3 regions of the Kistimonas scapharcae genome follow, and region 3 is predicted to be linked to each of the others. Evidence: predicted binding sites of a transcription regulator. Region 3 holds the regulator's gene; each other region holds the start of a gene.

Evidence for each region. The regulator FNR, encoded in region 3, switches genes on or off when oxygen is low (the NO sensors DNR and NnrR bind a similar motif). The targets are predictions, from matches to a motif close to TTGATNTANATCAA.
Region 1: the regulator FNR is predicted to act here: its motif matches at 4,359-4,372, upstream of ABD892_RS20380 (bacteriohemerythrin).
Region 2: the regulator FNR is predicted to act here: its motif matches at 5,794-5,807, upstream of ABD892_RS09400 (EutN/CcmL family microcompartment protein).

The regions. Positions count from the first base shown of each region.
Region 1 covers NZ_BAABFL010000455.1:28,453-35,654, reverse strand. Annotated here, with positions in the region: gene ABD892_RS20415 (copper resistance protein NlpE N-terminal domain-containing protein) at 1-158, shown strand, start outside; gene ABD892_RS20410 (LysR family transcriptional regulator) at 123-998, opposite strand; gene ABD892_RS20405 (SDR family oxidoreductase) at 1,120-1,839, shown strand; gene ABD892_RS20400 (SDR family oxidoreductase) at 2,023-2,745, shown strand; gene ABD892_RS20395 (hypothetical protein) at 2,958-3,122, shown strand; gene ABD892_RS20390 (Lar family restriction alleviation protein) at 3,233-3,511, shown strand; gene nfsA (oxygen-insensitive NADPH nitroreductase) at 3,521-4,276, opposite strand; gene ABD892_RS20380 (bacteriohemerythrin) at 4,495-4,992, shown strand; gene ABD892_RS20375 (hypothetical protein) at 5,122-5,571, shown strand; gene ABD892_RS20370 (pyridoxal phosphate-dependent aminotransferase) at 5,568-6,707, opposite strand; gene ABD892_RS20365 (hypothetical protein) at 6,753-7,202, opposite strand, start outside.
Region 2 covers NZ_BAABFL010000134.1:20,831-28,032, reverse strand. Annotated here, with positions in the region: gene ABD892_RS09425 (hypothetical protein) at 1-474, shown strand, start outside; gene ABD892_RS09420 (DUF3820 family protein) at 475-696, opposite strand; gene ABD892_RS09415 (AbgT family transporter) at 878-2,452, shown strand; gene ABD892_RS09410 (DUF1499 domain-containing protein) at 2,491-2,949, opposite strand; gene ABD892_RS09405 (hypothetical protein) at 3,254-5,722, shown strand; gene ABD892_RS09400 (EutN/CcmL family microcompartment protein) at 5,922-6,191, shown strand; gene ABD892_RS09395 (hypothetical protein) at 6,188-6,481, shown strand; gene ABD892_RS09390 (cupin domain-containing protein) at 6,526-6,999, shown strand.
Region 3 covers NZ_BAABFL010000124.1:25,357-32,558, forward strand. Annotated here, with positions in the region: gene ABD892_RS08040 (MFS transporter) at 1-23, shown strand, start outside; gene add (adenosine deaminase) at 164-1,186, opposite strand; gene hemN (oxygen-independent coproporphyrinogen III oxidase) at 1,624-3,006, shown strand; gene fnr (fumarate/nitrate reduction transcriptional regulator Fnr) at 3,186-3,944, shown strand; gene ABD892_RS08060 (adenine phosphoribosyltransferase) at 3,968-4,501, shown strand; gene ABD892_RS08065 (hypothetical protein) at 4,569-5,069, shown strand; gene ABD892_RS08070 (TraR/DksA family transcriptional regulator) at 5,093-5,422, opposite strand; gene ttcA (tRNA 2-thiocytidine(32) synthetase TtcA) at 5,784-6,716, shown strand; gene ABD892_RS08080 (DUF547 domain-containing protein) at 6,758-7,202, opposite strand, start outside.

The sequences.
Region 1 (7,202 bases), on a different contig from region 3:
TGGATCAGGGGGAAACCCTGTCTTTCCTCTGGCAGGGGAATTACCTGATCTATGAAGGCAATGCTTACGGTTCTGCAGGGCTGACACTTGAAGCCTTGCGTCCGGCATCCAGTGGCCCCGGATTAAACATTGGGCTGGGTGTCCACGGCGGTTTCTGAGCGATCCTGTTGATACCGGCCCAGTGACGCAATCGCGGCACTCAGCGCCGGCTTCAGGCTTTTGCTGGCCGGGTAGCAGAGTCCGATGCGTCGGAACATTCTGGGGCCGATGAGCGGCCGTGTCACCAGCTCCCTGGCGGATTCCAGCACACCGGTCGGCAGGAAGGAGATGCCAAGGCCCGCCTGGACCAGGTGCATGACCTGTGTCTTGCATTCCGCCTTGGCGACCAGGTTCACGCTCAGTCCATTGCAGGCCAGCAGCCCCAGGGTTTGCTGGTGGGCTTCACAGGGTGGGCACTCAATAAAGCGGTATTGATGCAGTTCACGGGGCTCAATGGATTGCCGTTGGGCCAGTGGGTGTTCAGGGCGCATGCACAGGACATAATCCTCCTCCCAGAGTGGCAGGAATATCTCATCTTCGCCTTTCTGACAATCCAGCGTAATGCTGGCATCCGGTGTGCTGGCAGGATCGACCAGTTCCAGCAGTAGTTCAGGGTTGTCGTCTTGCAGGTTGGCCAAAACCCGGGCCAGTGATAACTGGCTCAGGTCAGGATAGGTAGCCAGCTTGAAAGGCAAGTGTTGTTTTCGTTGCTGGAACAGGCCTGGTAGACGATCAGCGTCAGACAACAGGCGCAGCGCCAGTGGATAGAGGTAGTGCGCCTCATCGGTCAGATCCACCCCTTTCTTGTGTCGCAGGAATAACGCCGTACCCAGCGTTTCCTCCAGTGATTTAATGGCGCTGGAAATGGCTGGCTGGGAATGAAACAGGCGTCCGGCCGCAGCGGTGATGGATTTTTCTTCATACACCGCAACAAAGCAGCGCAACAGGCGAAGATCCATAGGTCTAATGAGGTGTTGGTGAATAAGGCCGCATAGAGTAGCAGTTACAGGGGCAGCGTCTATAGTTCTACGGCCAAAATATACGTTTTTGTATCTTTCCCGGGTTTTAATAGGTGAATTAATGACTAAACCCCTGGTGGTTATCACCGGCGCCAGTTCCGGTATTGGCGAGGCTGCGGCGCGTAAATTTTCGCAGGAAGGCTACCCCCTTCTATTGCTGGCACGTCGTCTGGAACGTATGGAGTCGCTGGGGTTGCCCAATTCTCTGTGTCGGCAGGTCGATGTCACTGATCGGATCGCGTTCAGGGCGGCGCTAGAGGAGGCGGAAGAACAATACGGGCCGACGGATTGCCTGGTCAATAATGCAGGCATCCTGCGTCTGGGACGAATGGATACTCAGGATCCGCAGGAATGGCAGCTGATGTTCGATATCAATGTACAGGGATTGCTGAACGGCATACACCTTGTGTTGGCTGGCATGCGGCGCAGGAAGTCGGGGACGTTGATTAATATCAGTTCAGTGGCAGGGCGCAAGACCTTTGTGAATCATGCAGGGTATTGTGGCACCAAGTTTGCTGTACACGCCATCAGCGAAGGCATTCGTGAAGAGGTGGCGGATGATAATGTCCGGGTTGTGACCATTGCGCCGGGCATTGTGGAAACGGAAATCCTGGACCACACGACCAGCGATGAAATCCGGCAAGAATATAAGGACTGGAAAAAGGAGATTGGCGGCGGCATTCGTTCAGAGGATACCGCTGAAGCGATCTGGTATGCCTATCAGCAACCGCAGAATGTCTGTATTCGGGAAGTGGTACTTGCACCGACCCGGCAGCAGTAACAATGAAGGCGCCTACAGCTGTAGGGTTTTGGTGGAAACAGAGGTGTCTGCCTATCCATAGGTCTGGCTTATGGTAAGCCTCAGAAATGACAATTTTATCTTCAGGGTTTGAATACCTATAGTGCCGCTCATTACTGCACAGCGTCTGATGTGTGCAAACGCTCTTTTTTAATGGAAAGCATTATGAAAAAACCACTGGTTGTAATTACCGGTGCCAGCTCCGGTATTGGCGAAGCTACTGCACGCAAACTCTCTGCTGAAGGGTATTCTCTTTTGTTGCTGGCGCGCAGGATTGAGAGACTGGAACGTCTGGGTTTGCCGAATACCCTGTGCCGTCAGGTGGATGTGATGGATCGCGAACGTTTTCGCCATGCACTGGAAGAAGCCGAGGCACAGTTTGGTCCGGTGGATTGCCTGATCAACAATGCGGGTGTGATGCTGCTGGGACATGTGGATACTCAGGATCCGGTAGAATGGCAGCGCATGTTTGATGTGAATGTGCTCGGTTTGTTGAATGGTGTCCATCTGGTGTTGGCGGGTATGCGGGAGCGAAAAGCAGGTACCGTCATCAACATCAGTTCTATTGCAGGCCGCAAGACGTTTCCCAATCATGCGGCTTATTGCGGTACCAAGTTTGCGGTGCACGCGATGGGTGAAAATATCCGGGAAGAAGTGGCTGACGACAATGTTCGTGTGATCACCATTGCCCCCGGTGCGGTGGAAACTGAATTACTTGGGCATACCACCAGTGATGACATCAAGGCGGGCTATGAATCCTGGAAAGACAGCATCGGCGGCGCCATTGCACCGGAAGATATTGCTGGTGCTATCAGCTACGCCTATAACCAGCCACAAAACGTGTGTGTGCGTGAGATTGTGATCGCAGCAACCCGTCAGCAACCTTAATGGTTGAGCCGCTGTTTTAAGTCATTGAACATTTCAAATAACCGCCCAGGGGTTAGGGCGGTTATGCTATTCATTCTCAATAATGATCGACCTCTGCCGATATCACTATTTCGCTTGTAAATGATGGGGTTATTCCGTCACGGGAACTTTGCCTGACCCATAACTGTCATATAACCAGCGAATGATTGTGATCAGGTACCATGAGGTCGAATATGAAAAGAAAAGATACGAAGCACGTTGAACAAAACGACAACTCAAAGCAGGACAAAAAAAACGCCCATTTCTTCTCTTTCAGCGGTTTGAGAAGGCGTTCAGCCAACACGCAGGAAAACGGTGATGATTCGTCCCGGGAATCGTCAAATATCCGTACCGCCTGACCCCCGTTTCCCACTCCAATTCAGTCATCGGCTGCCGATAAAACAAGACAGGTCTTTGTCTTCCTGATGCGTCTGGTTGGCGTCTCAGGGTATCGGTAGGTCGGTGTAACATGGAAATACTGCGTAAGTGCCCCTGCTGTCAGTCCGAAGCCGAGTTTGTGGATGTTCCGGTATCCGGCAGCCTGTTATGGCAGGTAACCTGCCGGCGTTGTGGTTTATCCACCGAGCTGGATGATGACCGCATGCTTTGCCTTAAACAATGGAACCGCCGGGAACGGGAAGACCACCTGAAAATGGTGGTGCTCAGTCTGACCATCGGCAGTGCGTTCCTGGCGGTCATCGGATTTGTGATCGGTATGCTGCTGGGCCTGAACAGCGGTTTTTCCTGAGGCCTCACACTACTTCATTTCAAAGCCCTGTTCTTTCAGGAACGCTCGCATATGAGGGCGGGTTTTCTCTGACATCAATCCACTGACCTGCTCACTCCAGCTGATCGTTTTATTCCCGCCGGTTCGGGTCTGGTAATAGTTGCGAATGGTGTCGTCATAGGCTTCCAGTGTCCCGGGGTCATCATCGGACCAGACATCTTCTTTCAAAGTAACATCAGCAGGCAGCCGGGGTTTTATTTCGGGATGCTGATCCGGGTAACCCAGGCAGAGTCCAAAGACGGGATAGACCTGTTGCGGTAGCTGCAGCAGGCCGCTGACCTCACGTGGGTTATTGCGAATACCGCCGATGTAACAGGCGCCCAGTCCCATGGACTCGGCGGCGATGACGCAGTTCTGTGCCATCAGGGCGACATCCACGGTTGCGATGATAAACGCTTCGGTCATGCCGAGCGGCATCGTCATATTGTGGCGTTCACAGCATTGTTCCGCCCGGCGGAGATCGGCACAAAACACCAGAAATTCGGCGGCAGACGCCACATAGGGCTGGCCACCGGATAACGTCACCAGCTGTTCCCTGGCATCGGGGTTGCGTACACGAATCACGCTGCGCGCCTGAACGAAACTGGAGGTGGCAGCGGCTTGTCCTGCCTGGATGATTCCCTGCAGCTGCTGTTCAGTGATCGGTTGGTCTGTGAACTTTCGGATGGAGCGGTGGTTCCCCAACAGCTTCAGCAGGCTGGTTTCGGTGGCGGGATCGTGTTGCATAGGGTCTCCGTTATTGTGTTGTTGTCAGTTCGCGTGTGATCGCGACACATTATGGCAGGAGCACGTGGTCTTTCTCTGAATGTTGACCCATGTCAATGTTTGTTCGGCGGATTTGTCTCTAAAGTACCGGTTACCTGCCAATAAACACAACACACCGGATGGTCGCATAGCCACAGGCCTTTAAAAGCGGCACGTTCGGCATAATAGCGAGGTTAGCCATGGAAAATGCCGTTGCAGACGGTCATCGGACAGAAAATAAAGGGAGCAATGTGCTGATACCCTGGAATGACTCTCTCAGCGTCGGTATCCAGGAGATCGATGAGCAGCACAGGGTGCTGGTGGATCTGCTCAACGAGCTACACCGGGCCATTACCGAGCATCATGGGAGTGATGCAGCCATTGGCATCCTTGATCGGCTGGTGGAATACACCCGGATTCATTTCTCCGTAGAAGAAAGCCTGATGCGGGTGCTGGATTACCCCGGCTATGAAGAGCACAAGCAACACCATGAACAACTGATTGAACAGGTATATGAACTCCGGGGAAAAGTGGGTAATGGCAAGCATATCAGCTTTGAACTGCTCCACTTCCTGAAATCCTGGCTGACCCGCCATATCCTGGAAGATGACCGGGATTATGTGCCGTTTTTCCTGTCCCGTGGTGTCAAGGCCAGCTACGAGAAGCGTTCCTGGCTGGACCGGATTTTTCATCGCTAACCGTAGTATACCCGCAGGCGTGATTGTGAATGGTTATAACCGCCTGCTACTGCGCTGAGTATACTTTTCAGAAGGTGTGCCGGTTCAGGACGGGACCGGCGTTGTCTCCGCGCAGTAACAGGGATTGTTATGATGACCACACACGCTGGCAGTGGCCAGTCGCCTATTCTGGATCATGCTTTCAGACTCTCTTCAAACAATGAACCACTGACTCTTCGGGACCATTTCAAAGGCCATGTCATCCTGATGACGTTGCTGGAACCTGAGGCTGTTCAGGAGCAGCTGGAGGCCCTGGAGCAGATGTTCCTGCGGTATCGTTTACGTCATTTCACTGTGGTGGGCATCCAGCCGGAAACGGTTCAGGTGGTGACTAACGTTTCTTTCCCACTCCTGAAGCTGCCCACCGGCAGTGACCACGAGCACTTTCAGACACTCACCGGTCTGGCCGGTCCTGCGGGCATGTCAGTGTGCCTGGTGAACCGCCGCGGTCATCAGGCGGCGGTGTTTCCGGATGATCCGGTACCCGGCAACAGCAAATTCATGCAAAAGCTGGAAATGCTGCTGGCCGAACACCGTTAAGGGGTGGGGATGACCTCGTCCAGCACCTGGATGAGGCGCTCTGTCTGCGCTTTGTTTCCCAGGGTGATACGAAGACCCAGGCGACCCTGCTGATCCGCCTTGGGACGCACGAGAATGTTGTTCGCCTGCAGGTGACGGTTGATGGCGTCGGGATCGTCCGGGAACGTCCAGAGGTAGTTGGCGGCGCTGGGCCAGAAATCAATCTGCTTATTCACAAGAAACGCTTCAAACAGCGGTTTGGAGACGGTCATGACTTCCCTGACGTAGTCTTCGGTGTATTCCGGATGTGCCAGCGCCGCAGTCGCTGCGACAACGGCAAACTGGTTGACGTCGTAGGGGCCGCGGACATTGAGCAGGGCGTTAATGTTATCGGGGGAGCTGATCACATAACCCAGCCGGATCGATGGTAACCCCCAGGTCTTGGAAAACGTGCGGGTGACCAGCAGGTTGGGATAGTCATTGACCAGATCACTGACTGTGCTTTGGGTATATTCGAAGTAGCATTCATCGACCAGAATGGCGGCCTCAGGTGCCGTTTTGGCGATCTCGATGATGGTTTCACGACTGACAGCGGTGCCGGATGGATTGTTAGGGTTGGCAATCACAATCAGGCGGGTAGCCGGAGTGATGGCATCCAGGACGGCCTGTGCGGGAAATTCTTCCTCACGGGTGTACTGTGGCTCAGCGATTTTGAGGTTTTCGACTTTTGCGCACTGGTAATACATCGCGAACGACGGACCGGGAATAATGGCTTCATCCCCTTCACGGCAGCTGGCGCGGATGATCAGGTCGATGCCCTGGTCGGAACCATTGGTGATCATGACCTGGTTGCTGCTGATGCCGTTATAGTCCGCGATACGTTCGGTCAGTTCGCCATAATTGGGATACATCTGCAGCCGGTCATTGTTAAGGTAATCCAGCAGTGCCTGACGAACCTGCGGGCTGACGGGCAGGGTGCGTTCATTGAAATCCAGCAGTAAATGCTGCTCCGGATCGCGACCTTCCAGTGGAGGGGAATAGGCGCTCATGGCGGCAATATGGGATTTGAAAACACTCATGGTCTGCACCGCTTTGTTGTCATGATCGTTGTGGTCAACAGGCGCAGCCAGTATACGCAGAGAGTTTTCTTGTGTCATTTTCCCTAAGTCGCTGGATAGGTCAGTTTCCCAGCCGGGAACAGGTTATTTGTCGTTATCCTTTTTTTGTGTTGACTTTAGTGTCTCCGGCTTGAAAGAACGAATGGAATCCAAGTGTTTTTCCCAAGGCGTTTTGGACGCTACTTTTTCACGATCCGCTATATGTTCAGATGAGTTGGTTTCTACATGTTTCATGGATGACTTATTAAAAGACCGTATTTCATCTAACGTTTTATCCATAGGGTCTGCATCATCCGCGTTTTGTATAGCCTCTTTTCTCTGTTGTATCTGTTCCTTAGAGTTGGTTTCTGTTTTTCGTAATTTTTGTCTGTCGAATTTTGCAAAGTCGTCATTCAACGACTTCATGGCATTGGCATGATCATCTGTCACATTGGCGGCATAACGTTTCGGAGGCGATGACACAGGTTGACTCTTGTTTTTAGATGATTGCGGCCAATCTGGTGGCGGTGGCGGTGGCGGTGGTGGCATGTCTTG
Region 2 (7,202 bases), on a different contig from region 3:
TCTGGTGGACATCAAATCCTGGTGACATCCTATGATGCTGGGGGTAAATGGGTAGGGAATGCCGCTGGACGCATCAATGACCCCCGTGGTACGAGGGCTAAAACAAATGTTGCCATTCAATGGATCAAGGTTCACAGTAAAGATCAACCTGATCTGGTAGTTGATATGCCGTTTTTTATTACAACAGAAGAGGTTCAGCCTAACGAGCCGTTTTCTTTTGATTACGGTCTATATTTTTTTACCGATAGTACTGAATCTTCATGCAATCCTGTCTCGTTGGATGCTCCTGAATCGTGTTTAATGCCAAGAGCTTTTATATGTGGTGAATGCGGGAAGGGACTCTTCCGCAAGGGAGCGGGAGGCACTAAACCATCTGTTTTAGATGGGACTTTTCAGTGCTGTACCTCCTTGGGGTGTGATAGTGAAGTCTGGATCAGGATAAAGAGTCCGACTGAAAAGAAAAGGAAGCGTTGATCATGGCTTGTTTACAGTCAGTGGTCGGACAACGGCATCCAGCCCTTCAATCTTAAGTTCCAGCGCATAACCCATCAGTTGACCCAGCTCGCCCTTTGGAAATCCTTTTTTAGCAAACCAGAGCAGGTACTCCTCCGGCAGGTCAATCAGCACACGTCCCTGGTACTTGCCGAAAGGCATGGGCATGTTGGCCAGTTTGATCAGTTGTTCTTTCTCAAGCATGTTGTGAGTTCACCGCAGATGTCTGCCTTGTCGAAACATTGATTCCGGTTCGTGTAAAAAAGGCGCACGATCGTACGCTTTCTTGATCCATATCATCTACCTTTTCGCATTTTTTTTTTTACATTCGGGCTACTCAAAGAAGCACCAATACACACCTATTACAAGAGTATACGAGGGTCGAATGAGTAGTAACCTGTCGTCTGCAGCTGTACCGCCCGCTTCGTCGGGTAAGCCGGCACTGATGGACCGTTTTCTGAACGGCATCGAAAAAGCCGGTAATAAACTGCCTGATCCGGCCATGTTATTCGTTTATGGTTTGGTATTGATCTTTGCCCTCTCCACCTTCCTTTCCATGTTCAGCTATGACCTGATCCATCCCGTAACCAGGGAAGCCTTAACCGTAAAGAACCTGATGACCGGTGAATACCTGGCCGGGTTCCTGAGCTCAATGGTCACGACCTTCATGACCTTTGCCCCCCTGGGTATGGTGCTGGTTGCCATGCTGGGTATCGGTGTGGCGGAACAGTCCGGTTACATCAATACCAGTATCAAGAAAATCCTGCGTATTACACCGGCAAAGATTCTTACGCCGGTACTGATCGCGATCGGTATCTTCAGTCATGTGGCCTCAGATGCCGGTTACGTACTGGTCATTCCTATCGGCGGTATCATTTTCTATGCTGCCGGCCGTCATCCGCTGGCGGGTATTGCAGCCGCATTTGCCGGTGTTTCCGGTGGATTCTCAGCGGCTTTTGTACCGTCCAGTATTGATCCGTTGCTGGCGGGCTTCACCCAGTCTGCTGCCCAGATCTATGATCCGAACTATGTGGTTAATCCACTGAGCAACTACTTTTTCACCCTGTGCTCAGCCGTGTTGATTATCAGTCTTGGCTGGTATGTGACTGAAAAGATCATTGAGCCCCGCCTCGGTAAACTCAAGCTGGACGATGATGTTGAAGAAGCGCCCAACATGAGTGAGATGACGGCAAAGGAAAGCCGGGCATTCACCTGGGCCACGCTGTCCATGGTAGCGGGTCTTGTGCTGCTGGCGGCAGCCAGTCTGCCGGAATCTTCCAGCCTGCGTGATGCGTCCGGCTCCCTGAGCAGCTACAGCGCACCGCTGATGCAATCCATCGTGCCGCTGATCTTCCTGCTGTTCCTGGTACCGGGTATTGTCTATGGCAAGCTGGCCGGAACCTTCAAAAGCTCCAAGGACGTCATGGGTTCGCTGAGCAAGACCCTGGCGGGCATGAGCAGCTACATGGTGCTGGCATTCTTCTGTGCCCTGTTCCTGAAGGCGTTCGCAGATTCCAACCTGGGTATCCTGCTGGCGCTGAGCGGTGCTGAAGTCCTGCAGGCAATGAATCTGCCGGGTCAGGCGACGATTGTCGGTATTATCTTCCTGACTGCCATGGTGAACCTGCTGGTGGGTTCCGCCTCTGCCAAATGGGCGCTGATCGGCAGTATTTTCGTACCGATGCTGATGAGTCTGGGTATCTCTCCCGAGCTGAGCCAGGCGGCTTACCGTATCGGTGACTCTTCTTCCAACATCATCACGCCGATGCTGCCTTACTTCCCGTTGGTTGTCGTTTATTGCCAGCGCTATATCAAGGACACCGGTATCGGTACCGTCGCTTCAATGATGATGCCGTTCACCCTGTTCTTCCTAGTGACCTGGACCATTTTCCTGCTGGGTTACTGGGCGCTGGGTCTGCCTCTGGGCATTCAGGCGCCGTATACCTATCCTGCCTTGTAAGTGTGTCTGACAGGGAGGTCGCAAGACCTCTCTGTGTTTTATTCGATGATTCCTTTCTCTTGAAGCGCCTTCCTCAGTGTTTCAGTGCGTCTGGCGTTTACGCCCAGGTCAGAGATGCCCAGCATGGAAGAAGAGCGTACCGCCAGCCGGTTTTCTTCTGGAATACTCAGGACTTCCAGATAATCCAAAAATTGAAAAATCTTGCTGTAGCTTTTGGCATACAGGTAACCGGGGCGCTCAACGGTGATAACAGTACGGGGCATTCCTGAGACTGTGTTGACGACTTGTGGCCAGGCTTGATCAGCCGGTATGAGCAGATTAAATGGTTGGATACGGTGACTGGCAGAGTCTGTGTCCGTAGACACGCAATTGGGTGTGGATGGGCAATCTGTTAGCTTGGGGGAAGGATTGTGCGGATCCAATGGTGTGGTGATAGAACAGGCGGATAATGTCAGCACTGTTACTGCGGCTACTATGAATGTCCATGCTTTTTTCATTGTTTAATGCCACCATCTGTCTTCGTCATGGGTATGCTGTTATCGGCATACAATAACAGAATTAAGCGGTGGTAGGGTCTTGGTTATTTACCTTGTGTTTCGACTCAGCAGCATTCTTACTAACAAACCCCACGAGCCGGCGAATGGCATATTTATTCACCGTGAACTTACGACTTGATGACGGGTCTAGTGATTTATGTGCTTTCGTAAGCCAATGGGTTTACGTGAGAGCCGATTAATCATTTTGAGATTTTTGTCAGCAATGCAAAGACCTGGATTTTACCCTCGTCAAAGAGCAAGGGGGATGGGGTGGGATCAATTGCCACGGCCCCATGTTGTTTCCCCCCGATTGGGATGGGCTTATGGCGCTTGGTATGCAGCAGGCGCATTGCAGAGTCCCCGGCCGTGGTTGGCTCATTTGCCTGCTCAATTGACGGGCGCTGTTAGGCCGACAACAGTCAGAAGTATTGGTGTCACTGCACATGTTCAAACAGAAGTGGTGCCGGGTCTGCCGCCTGCCCGGGAACCGATGCGTTATGAGTCCTTTTTAGACCGTGTAGCCGCTTCTACGTCTCTAGCTGAGTTGAATGATCTGGTGGAGGCGTTTACTGCAACTATCAGTAACAACTGGGATGCAGAAGAGCATAGTGCGTTTTTATGGGGGGCCTTGATTAAAAGAGTCAGGGAGATTATCGGCAATAATATACAGCACCAATCATTTCTTGCTTATTCTGGTATGGCTGGATTAATCGATGTTATGGCACGCAATTTACATCGTTTTACTATCAGCAGATTATCGTTCCTTTTATACGATCTTGCTTATATCCTGAAAAAAGAAAAGAAATCAGGTGTTTTTAGTCAGCAAAGAGAGAAAGAAATCGTTAAACGGGCCATTGTAATGCTTTTTTCTGGCGTATCCTGTTTTATTAGTGATTATGGTGGAGATACGAGTGATAATGAGGTTGGACGTTCTTTTGGGCGATTTTATACAGCCCTTGTGATTATGCAGCCTTTTGGTTTCTTTTCAAGAAATCAATATATGGATATGGCAAAAGATATTATCCAGCACTTGAATATTTTGATGGATTCTCTTGATGCAAGAGCAGTGAGAGATGGGATCTGGTGTATATCGAAAGGGATAGATGAGGGGATTCATGAAATAGGTATGCGGCTTTTAAAGGCATTCCTTGATCGGCTATTGCAACATGCAGATGTTGTTGCTGGCGGATATGATGTGATAGATTTCAATGCTGTGCTTTCCTCTTTGTTGAAGCTTATCAAGGATGAATCTCATGAGTACTTTGAAAAACGCTTATGTGTTCATCATGTTGACTGCGTTGTTTCGAAGATTCTATCGAAAAATTTATATGATGCGAACGTTGATGATTTGTGGAGTATATTGTGTACACTCGTTGAGATAAATGAAAAGCTGCCAAATATTGATTGTGTAAAGGTTGTGAGTGCTTATGAAAGGCTATTAGATTTATCTCGCAGTAAGTTAGTAGAAGTCGCATCAATTTACAATAAGGATTTGAATAAGGAAAAAATAGTACTAAAGGTGCTTAGATATGTAGGTGATAAGAGTGTTGATTGCAAAGTATACTTCCCACTGTTTGATGCTTTTTTTGAGGGCTTTCTAGGGGCTCTGCAACAACCTCTTAAGGCATGGCCCATATGGCATCTTAATCATCTTTATCAGTGGGTTTCTGCTGCTCTTACGCAATACGTACCAACCTTTCAGGGAAATGCATCTGTTTTACAGGAATGGAAGCATTTGATGCTGTGTTCATGGCTTGAACTTTTTGCTCAGATCATGATGGCATTTCACTGGAAACTGGAGTCAGCCGAATTTGATCGTGACGCAACGGGAGAAAATTATAAAATTAGTCAAGCATATGAATTTTTCAAAGAGGTTTTTTCAGACGGTAAGTTGAAAGAGAAGTTTGAGATCTTGCTATATGCTTCACGAAGAAAAAGGCAGACGGAAAAGGTAAATATTGCTATTGCCCGGTTTTATGATGCGGCATTGGAACGTCGATATTCAGTCTGTGATGCGTTAGTTGGTCATATATCATATGTTTTTAATTATCCCAGGAGAGGGAATGGAAAAGTCATCTTATATGGTTCATCACTTTTGGTGGAATATTGTGTGAGGGGATTGTTTAAATGTGATATTAACGCCTTTTTTTCATCACCATTCGCTTTATTTGTTAATGATTTTGATTTTCTTGTAGATAATGAAGATGTACAGAAGGAACTGTTCGATAGGTTGTGTCTGTTACCTTCGGCAGTTGCGGGTCTGTTGGTTCGAAAAACTAACGAATATACCATTGTTGATAGTCAGATCATGTTGAATTGCAAAGAAGTGATTTTTGAATATGAAGGTCAACCATTGATTAATATAGCGGTTAATTATGATGTTTGTAATATGGTTGCAAGTCCATGTTTAAAAATTGCATGGAAGCCTTACTTAATGTTTGGTGACTATTTCTATATTAATCACGATCCTGGTGCATTGCTGGAGTTATTCGTGCCTGACAGTACTTGCTGTTCAGAGCTGGTTAACAGAAGTCTGTTGTCTGGTTCCTGGCAGAGAAAAAATAGGACACTGTTGAATTTGCTGGTCGTTTGTTTTTGTGAGGAGAGACTGGGTTCTGTCAATAAGGTATGGCAGATGTATCTGCAGAATTTCTATCAAACGCATGGCTTGCAGGTGGTTCGAGCGGTATTGGAGCAGCGTCAACAAAACGCCCATAGTGGAGCCGCTCATTAACGTGCCACCGTGCTGCAATCAGAATTCTTGTGATGCTATTGATCTAAGTTAACCGATTCTCGTTAGCCGACTTGATGCGTGTCAACCTACCCAACCCCTTCCCATATTACTGTTACGACCATTTCGATTTTCCGGTTTTCCCCATCGCCTTACGGCAGGTATCCGGACGATCCGGAGCATTGATGCAGGAGAATCGCAGGTGCTGATAGGCAAGGTAACAGGCAACATCTGGGCGACCCGCAAACTGGATGGCCTCAACGGATTCAAGCTGATGATCGTCAGCCTGGTGAATTCCGACGGTGCGGATTCCAAGAGTGCCATGGTGGCTGTTGATACGGTTGGCGCCGGGATCGGTGACATGGTGTTGGTAGCCCGGGGCGGTGCGGCACGTAAGGCGGCCATGATCCATGAAGGTCCTGTGGATGCTGCCATTGTCGGTATTGTGGACAACATGGAGATCAGTGGATGAGTAAACGACTGGTGACCCGGAACAACATCACCGGGTTCCTGACCGGAGACACACTGCTGCTGGAGCGGGATATGTTGATGACCCCCGGCGCGGTCGATTACGCGCGGATTCATGGCATTCACGTGGTGCACGGCGCGCAGGCGGAAACTCAGGCGCCAACACCGGTGGAAACGCCTGACACGTTGCGCCAGCGTATCGCCGACATGCTTGAAAAAGAGTTTGCTATCACCGACAGCCGTACGATTCAGATCGTGCAGGCAACCGTGGTCAAGCTGTTGGCAACCTCCTGAGCTGCTTTCTGTTTCTTTCTTTTTAACCGTTCTGAGAGTGTGACATGACCCAGATCAACGCTGAAATGCTCGAGCAAATCATCCGCAAGGTTGTCGCTGAGCAGATGGCACAACAGATCACCAAGCCCGAATTCGACAAGCACGTGGATGCGTCCGGTGTTGCAGTCGTCAAGGCGGCTACCGTCAAGTGCAAGCCATTCGATACCGGCAAGCCGGGTGACAAGGTTTTCATTACCGACCTGCTGGAACTGTCCGAAAGCCCACGTCTGGGTTGCGGTATGATGGAGATGGATAAGACCACCTTTGACTGGACCCTCGAGTATGATGAAGTTGATTACATCATCGAAGGTACCCTGAAAGTGATCATCGATGGCCGCGAAGTGGTCGGTCATGCCGGTGATGTGATCTTCATTCCCAAGGGTTCCAAGATCCAGTTCAGCGCGCCAGATTTTGCACGCTTCCTGTTTGTTGTCTATCCCGCTAACTGGGAAGAGATTGCTCGCCAGAAGAATGGCTGATTGATCCGTCCCTGATCCGGTTTTTCGGGATCGGGGGAGCCGATGGCATCGGTGCCCGTTTTCCGCCCGCGCTGAAGGGCTATCCTTAGCCCTCCGCGCTACCGCGGCATCCCTGCCGCTGCTGCAAACGGACACCGACGCCATCGACACTGGCAGCGTGATCGCCGACGAGTTTCAGTTTGCACGTATTATGTTTTTGTTCG
Region 3 (7,202 bases):
AGACCGCACCTGCGACTCACTGAAAGAGCTGCGCCCTATTTGTGATTAACAGACATCGTACACCAAGCCCACTAGCCACTGCCCTATATCGTTCTTGATTCAACCCATGGCATTCTGAGTTCTTCACGGAGCTCAGAATGCCTCGGTAGCACAGATCAAACAATCAATGACAATCCGTTAACGCGTATTTGGCGGTATATTGCTCAAGCTGCTGTAGATACTTGGCTTTAAGTCTGCCTGGCAACCACGCAATCTCAAAAGCATTCGTCATTAACCGCTTGATGTCTTCTTTTGTAAAACCACCTTCATCAATCAGGGCCATTAAATTCTCATTAATATATGCACGAAAATAGGCAGGATCATCAGAATTCACTGTAACCTTTACCCCTTTCTGCAACAGGCTTCTGATTGCATCACTGGTCAATGATTGCACGACAAACCGGTTTGAGACCGGGCAAATCGTCAAACCAATTCCGCGTTCAACGAGTGCACTGCAAAGTTGATCATCTTCCAGGCAGTTTAATCCATGATCAATACGATCAACCTTGATCAGATCCAGGCATTCCCGGATATGGTCGAGGGTATTCACCTGATTGACATCACAGTGCATCGTTAACTGGTAGCCCTGATCACGCGCATCCGAAAAGACCTTTGCAAATTTCGATGGTGGGTTATTTTTTTCATCCGAATCCAATCCGACACCCACAATCCAATCATTAAATGGCATGCTCATCGTCAGATGCTCTGAGGCACTTTCTGCGCTCTGATCTCGGAGAAAACACATGATCAGGTTGGATTCCAAGCCTAATGCCGTTCGTGCTTCACATTGTGCTCGGTGAATACCCTGAATAATCACATCAAAAGGAATACCGCGCATAGTGTGGGCTTGCGGATCAAAAAACACCTCAACATAAACAACCCCATCGGAAGCCGCCCGTTGAAAATAGCGGAATGCCAGCTCAAAAAAATCCTGTTCTGTGACGAGGACGCGTATTCCCGAATAATACACTTTGAGGAAAGAGGATAAATCACAGAAGTCATAGGATCGAATTAACGATTCCGGCGTTTTGTGCTCAAGGGAAATACCGTTCCGCTGCGCTAATGCAAGACAATGCTCAGGCTCCAGCGTCCCTTCAAGGTGGACATGCAGCTCAGCTTTGGGTAAGCCAGCAATGAATTGATGCATAAACAATTACCCTTAGACGCTCTAATGAACAAAATCAGTGCGAATGCCACTTCGAGCAAGTGGCATGAAGATACCCTGTCACACAAGCGTAGCAGTTAACTATTTGATTAATCTGACTATTGCAGCTTTACTCTCACAGGTTTTCCCTCATAGACGATACTACTCATCCAACCGTAAACTATGGAAAAAGATGTTATTTGCATGAATAAAAGGCATCTAACAGGTTTTTTTCCGCCCTTCACTCGCACTAACGAAACATTATTTGATGCCTTCTTGATACATATCAACTCGAAATTTCAGCATCCGACTAAAATTGTCAATCAGTATTTTGTGCAATATGGCTGCGCAAAATAACCGGCAACCGTCAATCACACGCCTATTCTATACGACAACCAGAGGATAGGGCCGGATACCATTACAAGATCAGGGTAAAGAGCATGGCAACCGAACTGATATGGGATCTTGAGCTGATCAAACGTTACGATCAGACGGGACCTCGCTACACATCCTATCCGACTGCGCTGCAGTTTTCGGACAACTTCGGTGTTGCTGCCTACCATGCTGCTGCTGCCGACAGCGCCACCGCCCGGCGCCCACTGTCACTCTACTTCCACATTCCGTTTTGCGCCCGGGTCTGCTACTACTGCGGTTGCAACAAGGTCGTCACCAAACGCCGCGAACATGCTGAGCCCTATCTGCAGACACTGTTCCATGAAATTGAAATGCAGTCTGCCCTGATGGGACACAACCAGACCGTTGAACAACTTCACTGGGGCGGCGGCACGCCAACCTTCCTGAACCCGACCCAGATGCAGGCGCTGATGGATAAAACCGCCAAACACTTCAACCTGGTCAGCGGTGATTTTGGCGATTACTCCATAGAACTTGACCCCCGGGAGGCGGACTGGAGCACCATTGGCCACCTGCGCTCGCTCGGTTTCAACCGGATCAGTATCGGCGTGCAGGATTTCAACCCCACCGTGCAGCAGGCTGTCAACCGGGTTCAGAGTGAAGAAGAAACCCGCGATGTTATTGATGCTGCCCGAGCACTGACATTTAAGTCCATTAACATCGACCTCATCTATGGTCTGCCCTTCCAGAGCTGCGCCAGCTTCATGGAAACCGTTGATAAAGTGATTGAAATTCGCCCTGATCGACTGTCTGTCTTCAACTATGCTCACATGCCCAACCGCTTCATGCCTCAGCGGCGCATCAACAGCGAAGACCTGCCCAGTCCACAGGAAAAACTGACTATTCTTGAAAACACGATCACGCGCCTGCTGGATGCCGGTTATGTGTATATCGGTATGGATCACTTTGCCCTGCCCGATGACGATCTGGCTCTTGCCCAGGAAGGAGGCACCCTGCACAGAAATTTCCAGGGATACACGACACACAGCCAGTGCGACCTCATTGGCATGGGCGTTTCTTCGATCAGCCGCGTTGGCAACGTTTACGCACAGAACCACGCAAACATGGAGGAATACGCCAGCCGGGTCAATAACGGCAAACTGGCCATTCGTCGCGGTTTATTGATGAATGAGGATGACCGTATCCGCAGTGCCGTTATCAATCAGTTGATTTGTCACTTCCGACTGGATATCAAACCCATTGAAGAAACGTTCGGCATTCACTTCCAAGACTATTTCGCAGATGCCCTCAAGAAACTGAGCACCATGGCTGCCGATGGACTGATCCGGATGGACAGCCAAAGCATTGTCGTCGAACCCCGCGGCAGACTGTTGATACGCAATATCTGCATGCAGTTCGACGTCTATCAGCAGGTGGCAGAAGTCCAGCGCTTCTCACGGGTTATCTAGCCCTCTCGCCTTAAGCCCTGAAAGAACGCCGGTTTCACGCCTTTTTCTGACATTGAAACCGGCTTTTTTTCATGAAACATTCAGATACGTATCCTCACAGTCTTAAACTTGTCAGGAGAATCCCCTACAATACGGCCGCAACGACTTTTACACCCACCGGTTCACAGGGGTTCTTCTGTATGGTGTCCAAGCTGAATGTGCGGCAAGTGACTCATGTGGCCTGCAGAGACTGCAGCCTGAGTCAGCTCTGCCTGCCACTGGCGCTTAAAATTGAAGATATTGATGAACTCGACAGGATCATCAAGCGAGGACGTCCGCTGAAAAAAGGCGAGCACCTGTTCCTTGAAGGCGATCCTTTTCACAGTGTCTATGCAGTACGCTCCGGCGCACTGAAAACCTACACGGCCACCAACGAAGGTGAAGAACAGATCACGGGCTTTTACCTGCCCAGTGAACTGGTGGGACTGAGCGGTCTCGATACAGAAGCTTATCCGGTGTCTGCCCAAGCGATTGAAACCACGATGGTCTGCGAGATCCCGTTTGATCGTCTGGAAAAGCTCTCCGACGACTATCCGGAGCTGCGTCGTCAACTGATGCGCGTCATGTGTCGTAAAATTCGCGAAGATCAGCAGATGAAACTGCTGCTGTCGAAGAAAAACGCGGACGAACGGATCGCCACATTCCTGATCAACCTGGCCAGCCGGTTCCGTCGTCGTGGCTTTTCATCACAATCTTTCCGCCTGTCGATGTCCCGCAATGAAATGGGCAACTACTTGGGTCTGGCGGTCGAAACCGTCAGCCGTGTGTTCACCCGTTTCCAGAAAAACGGCCTGATCAACGCCAACGGCAAAGAGATTGAGATCACCAACGCCATGGAGTTGTGCGCCCTGGCCGGTGGCAAGCTTGTTGAACACCAGGACATTGTCAACATTCAGTAACGCAGCGCAGGACTCACGCTCTGATGGTTTTTGACCAGCAACTGCTCCACTCCCTGATTCGGGCCATACCTAACTGGCCTGAACCCGGCGTGACATTTCGCGATATCACGCCGCTATTCCAGTCCCCGAAAGGGACAGAAATGATCATCAACACCCTGGCCGAGCGCTATCGCGAGAGGGATATCACCCATATCGGCGCACTGGACGCTCGCGGCTTTCTGGTTGGCTCTCCACTGGCCTGCAAACTGGGACTGCCACTGGTCATTTTTAGAAAGCCTGGCAAACTGCCCTATGATGTGATTCGCGAAGAGTATGCACTGGAGTACGGCTCTGCCGCCCTCGAAGTGCACACAGACGCACTGAAAAAGGGCGATCGCCTGCTGTTAGCCGATGACCTGATTGCTACCGGCGGAACCCTTTGCGCCGCAGCCAAACTGTGCCGCCGACTGGGCGCTGAACCTGTCGAAGCCACTGCCATCATTGACCTTCCAGCACTAGGCGGGTCTAAACGCCTCGACTCGGAAGGCATCCCCAGCTTCAGCCTTTGCAGCTATTGATCAAGCTATTGGCATTACCGCCGATTCCCCGTTTATAGAACCTTTAAGGCAGGGAAGCCTGAAGACCATGGGAATCTGCGCAGACGAATTCAGGGAGTATGTCGTCCAACCCACGTTAGACCATCTCGACATGCGCTCACCATTAGCAGAAAACCTGCTTCTGGGAACAGCAGCCGTCGAATCCGGGCTCGGCTCCCACCTTCACCTTGCCAATCATACCTCACTCGGCATTTACCAGATCAGCCCGGCAACCCATCGCAGAATCTGGGACACCTTTCTCTACAATCAACACGAACTGGCCAGCAAGGTCAGGGGGCTGGCCAGCCAACGGGAATTTCTGCTACACCCACACGCAGAACTCGCCACCAACCTCTCCTATGCAACCGCCATTGCCTGGATGGTGTACCTGAGCGCCGCCCCAATGTGTGACGACCCGACAGTCGCCAATGACCCACAACAGCTTGCTACCCTCTGGCAACAACATTACCAGAGCGAAAACAGTCACTCACCGGAAGTGTTTGTCGAACACTACAACCAACTTATCCTCGGCAAGACAGTCGCGGCCTGACACCAGCTAGTGCCCGCCTCTGCTTATTCCTGGCTTTCCGCACATTTCACGCAGAGATCGGTATAGGGCATGATTTCGAGGCGCGCCATTGGAATATCACCGCCGCACCCGGTACAAAGCCCGTAATCGCCCTCCTCTATTCGCTCCAGCGCTTTCTGGATCAGTCGCAATTCAGCCACCGCCTCATTACCCAAGGCATCCAGTACTTCGTCATTTTCACGCTCCTGGGCCTGCTCGGACCAGTCTGCACTGGCCTTACGGGTCACATCCCGGGTAATGTTGGCGACACGCCGCTCCAGCTCATCCTGCCGGGTTTTCAGCCGCTGGCAAAACACTTCGTATTCTTTATTCATTCGACTCCCTCTGTAGCTAACAAGATCCCGCCCATGCCCTATTCTAGCCAGAGGACCGGTCAGCGCGGTTGATCTGAATCATGGCCGGAATGATCAATACTGCGGACTCATCGCCCCATCCAATCAGCCAAATAGTCTAGCAAAGCCCTATCCTGCCACAGGCTTTCATGCCAGAAAATCTCCAGAGACATTTCTGCCATGAAAAATCTATGTATTAACCGCGCACGCTTGCGGTCATGAATACCTGATTATTTGCGCCCGGGTCTTTATAATGCTGCGAACTTTCATCACTGTGGTTAACGAGAACGGCATTCCTGTTCATCACGGTGTGCCCAAAGACATAACCAAGTATCCTGACTGTATGCAGATTGAGACCCGAAGCGAAAAAGTCAATTTCAACAAGCTGCAGAAGCGCCTGCGCCGCCTGACCGGTCAGGCTATAGCTGCCTACAACATGATTGAGGATGGCGACCGCATCATGTGCTGCCTGTCCGGCGGCAAAGACAGCTATGCCATGCTCGACATCCTGCTCAACCTGCAGAAATACGCCCCAGTCAGGTTTGAACTGGTCGCCGTCAACCTGGATCAGAAACAGCCCGGTTTCCCAGAGCACGTGCTGCCAGAATACCTGGCCAGTCTGGGTGTGGAATACCGGATTATTGAAGAAGATACGTACAGCATCGTCAAGGACAAGGTTCCTGAAGGCAAAACCACCTGCGCACTCTGCTCACGTCTGCGCCGGGGCATCCTGTACCGCACCGCCACCGAACTCGGCGCCACCAAGATTGCCCTGGGGCACCACCGGGAAGACATCCTCGAAACCCTGTTCCTGAACATGTTCTACGGTGGCAAGCTCAAGGCCATGCCGCCCAAACTTATCAGCGATGACGGCAAGCACATTGTCATTCGCCCACTCGCGTTTTGCCGGGAAAAGGATATCGCCAGATTTGCCGAACTGAAGGAATTTCCGATCATCCCCTGCAACCTGTGCGGCTCCCAGCCCAATCTCCAGCGCCAGACCATCAAGGGCATGATGACCGAATGGGATAAACGCTTCCCCGGCCGGATTGAAAGCATGTTCCGGGCAGTGACCAATGTCGCGCCCTCTCACCTTGCCGATAACAGGCTCTACGATTTCAGCAAACTGGTGCCACGGGGCACACCTGTCGAGGATGGCGACACAGCGTTTGACCGGGAAACATTTCCGCTCCAGTTTACTGCGGACAATGATGAAGAGACGAACACTGAAGACGCGATAATAAAACCGGTTAACATTATGGACCTACCGGCTTAAAAGAAAAAAGGGGCATTGACGCCCCTTTTTTTTACATTGAACTATTGATCACCAGCATCATTAAGATCCCAGTCATAGTCGTAACGAACGCGCCCCTTGAAGGTCACCAGTTTATTATTGGATTTCGCTGCCGCATATTGCTGCAAATGCACCATCAATGACTGATAGTCCCCGAAATCAACCGCATACCAGTCATAAATCCTGGAAAGATACAGCGTTTCCCCCTCAAACCTGACACCTTTAGCCTGATTGATAAATCGGCTGGCAGCCTTTTCAAGCTGTATATCAACATTTTTACCGGTGTAAGCGGAGGCCGCCAGATCTGGACATCCCATACTGGCGCAGTTCACTGCGTAATGAATCCGTTTATCTTTCCAGATCGGACGCAAAATGCGGTGCTCGATATCATTCAGGGTCAACCGCTGCCCCGCGACAGTGATGAGGTCGTCATCCCAGGGATCAAAACTGAAAAAACCTTCACCCAGT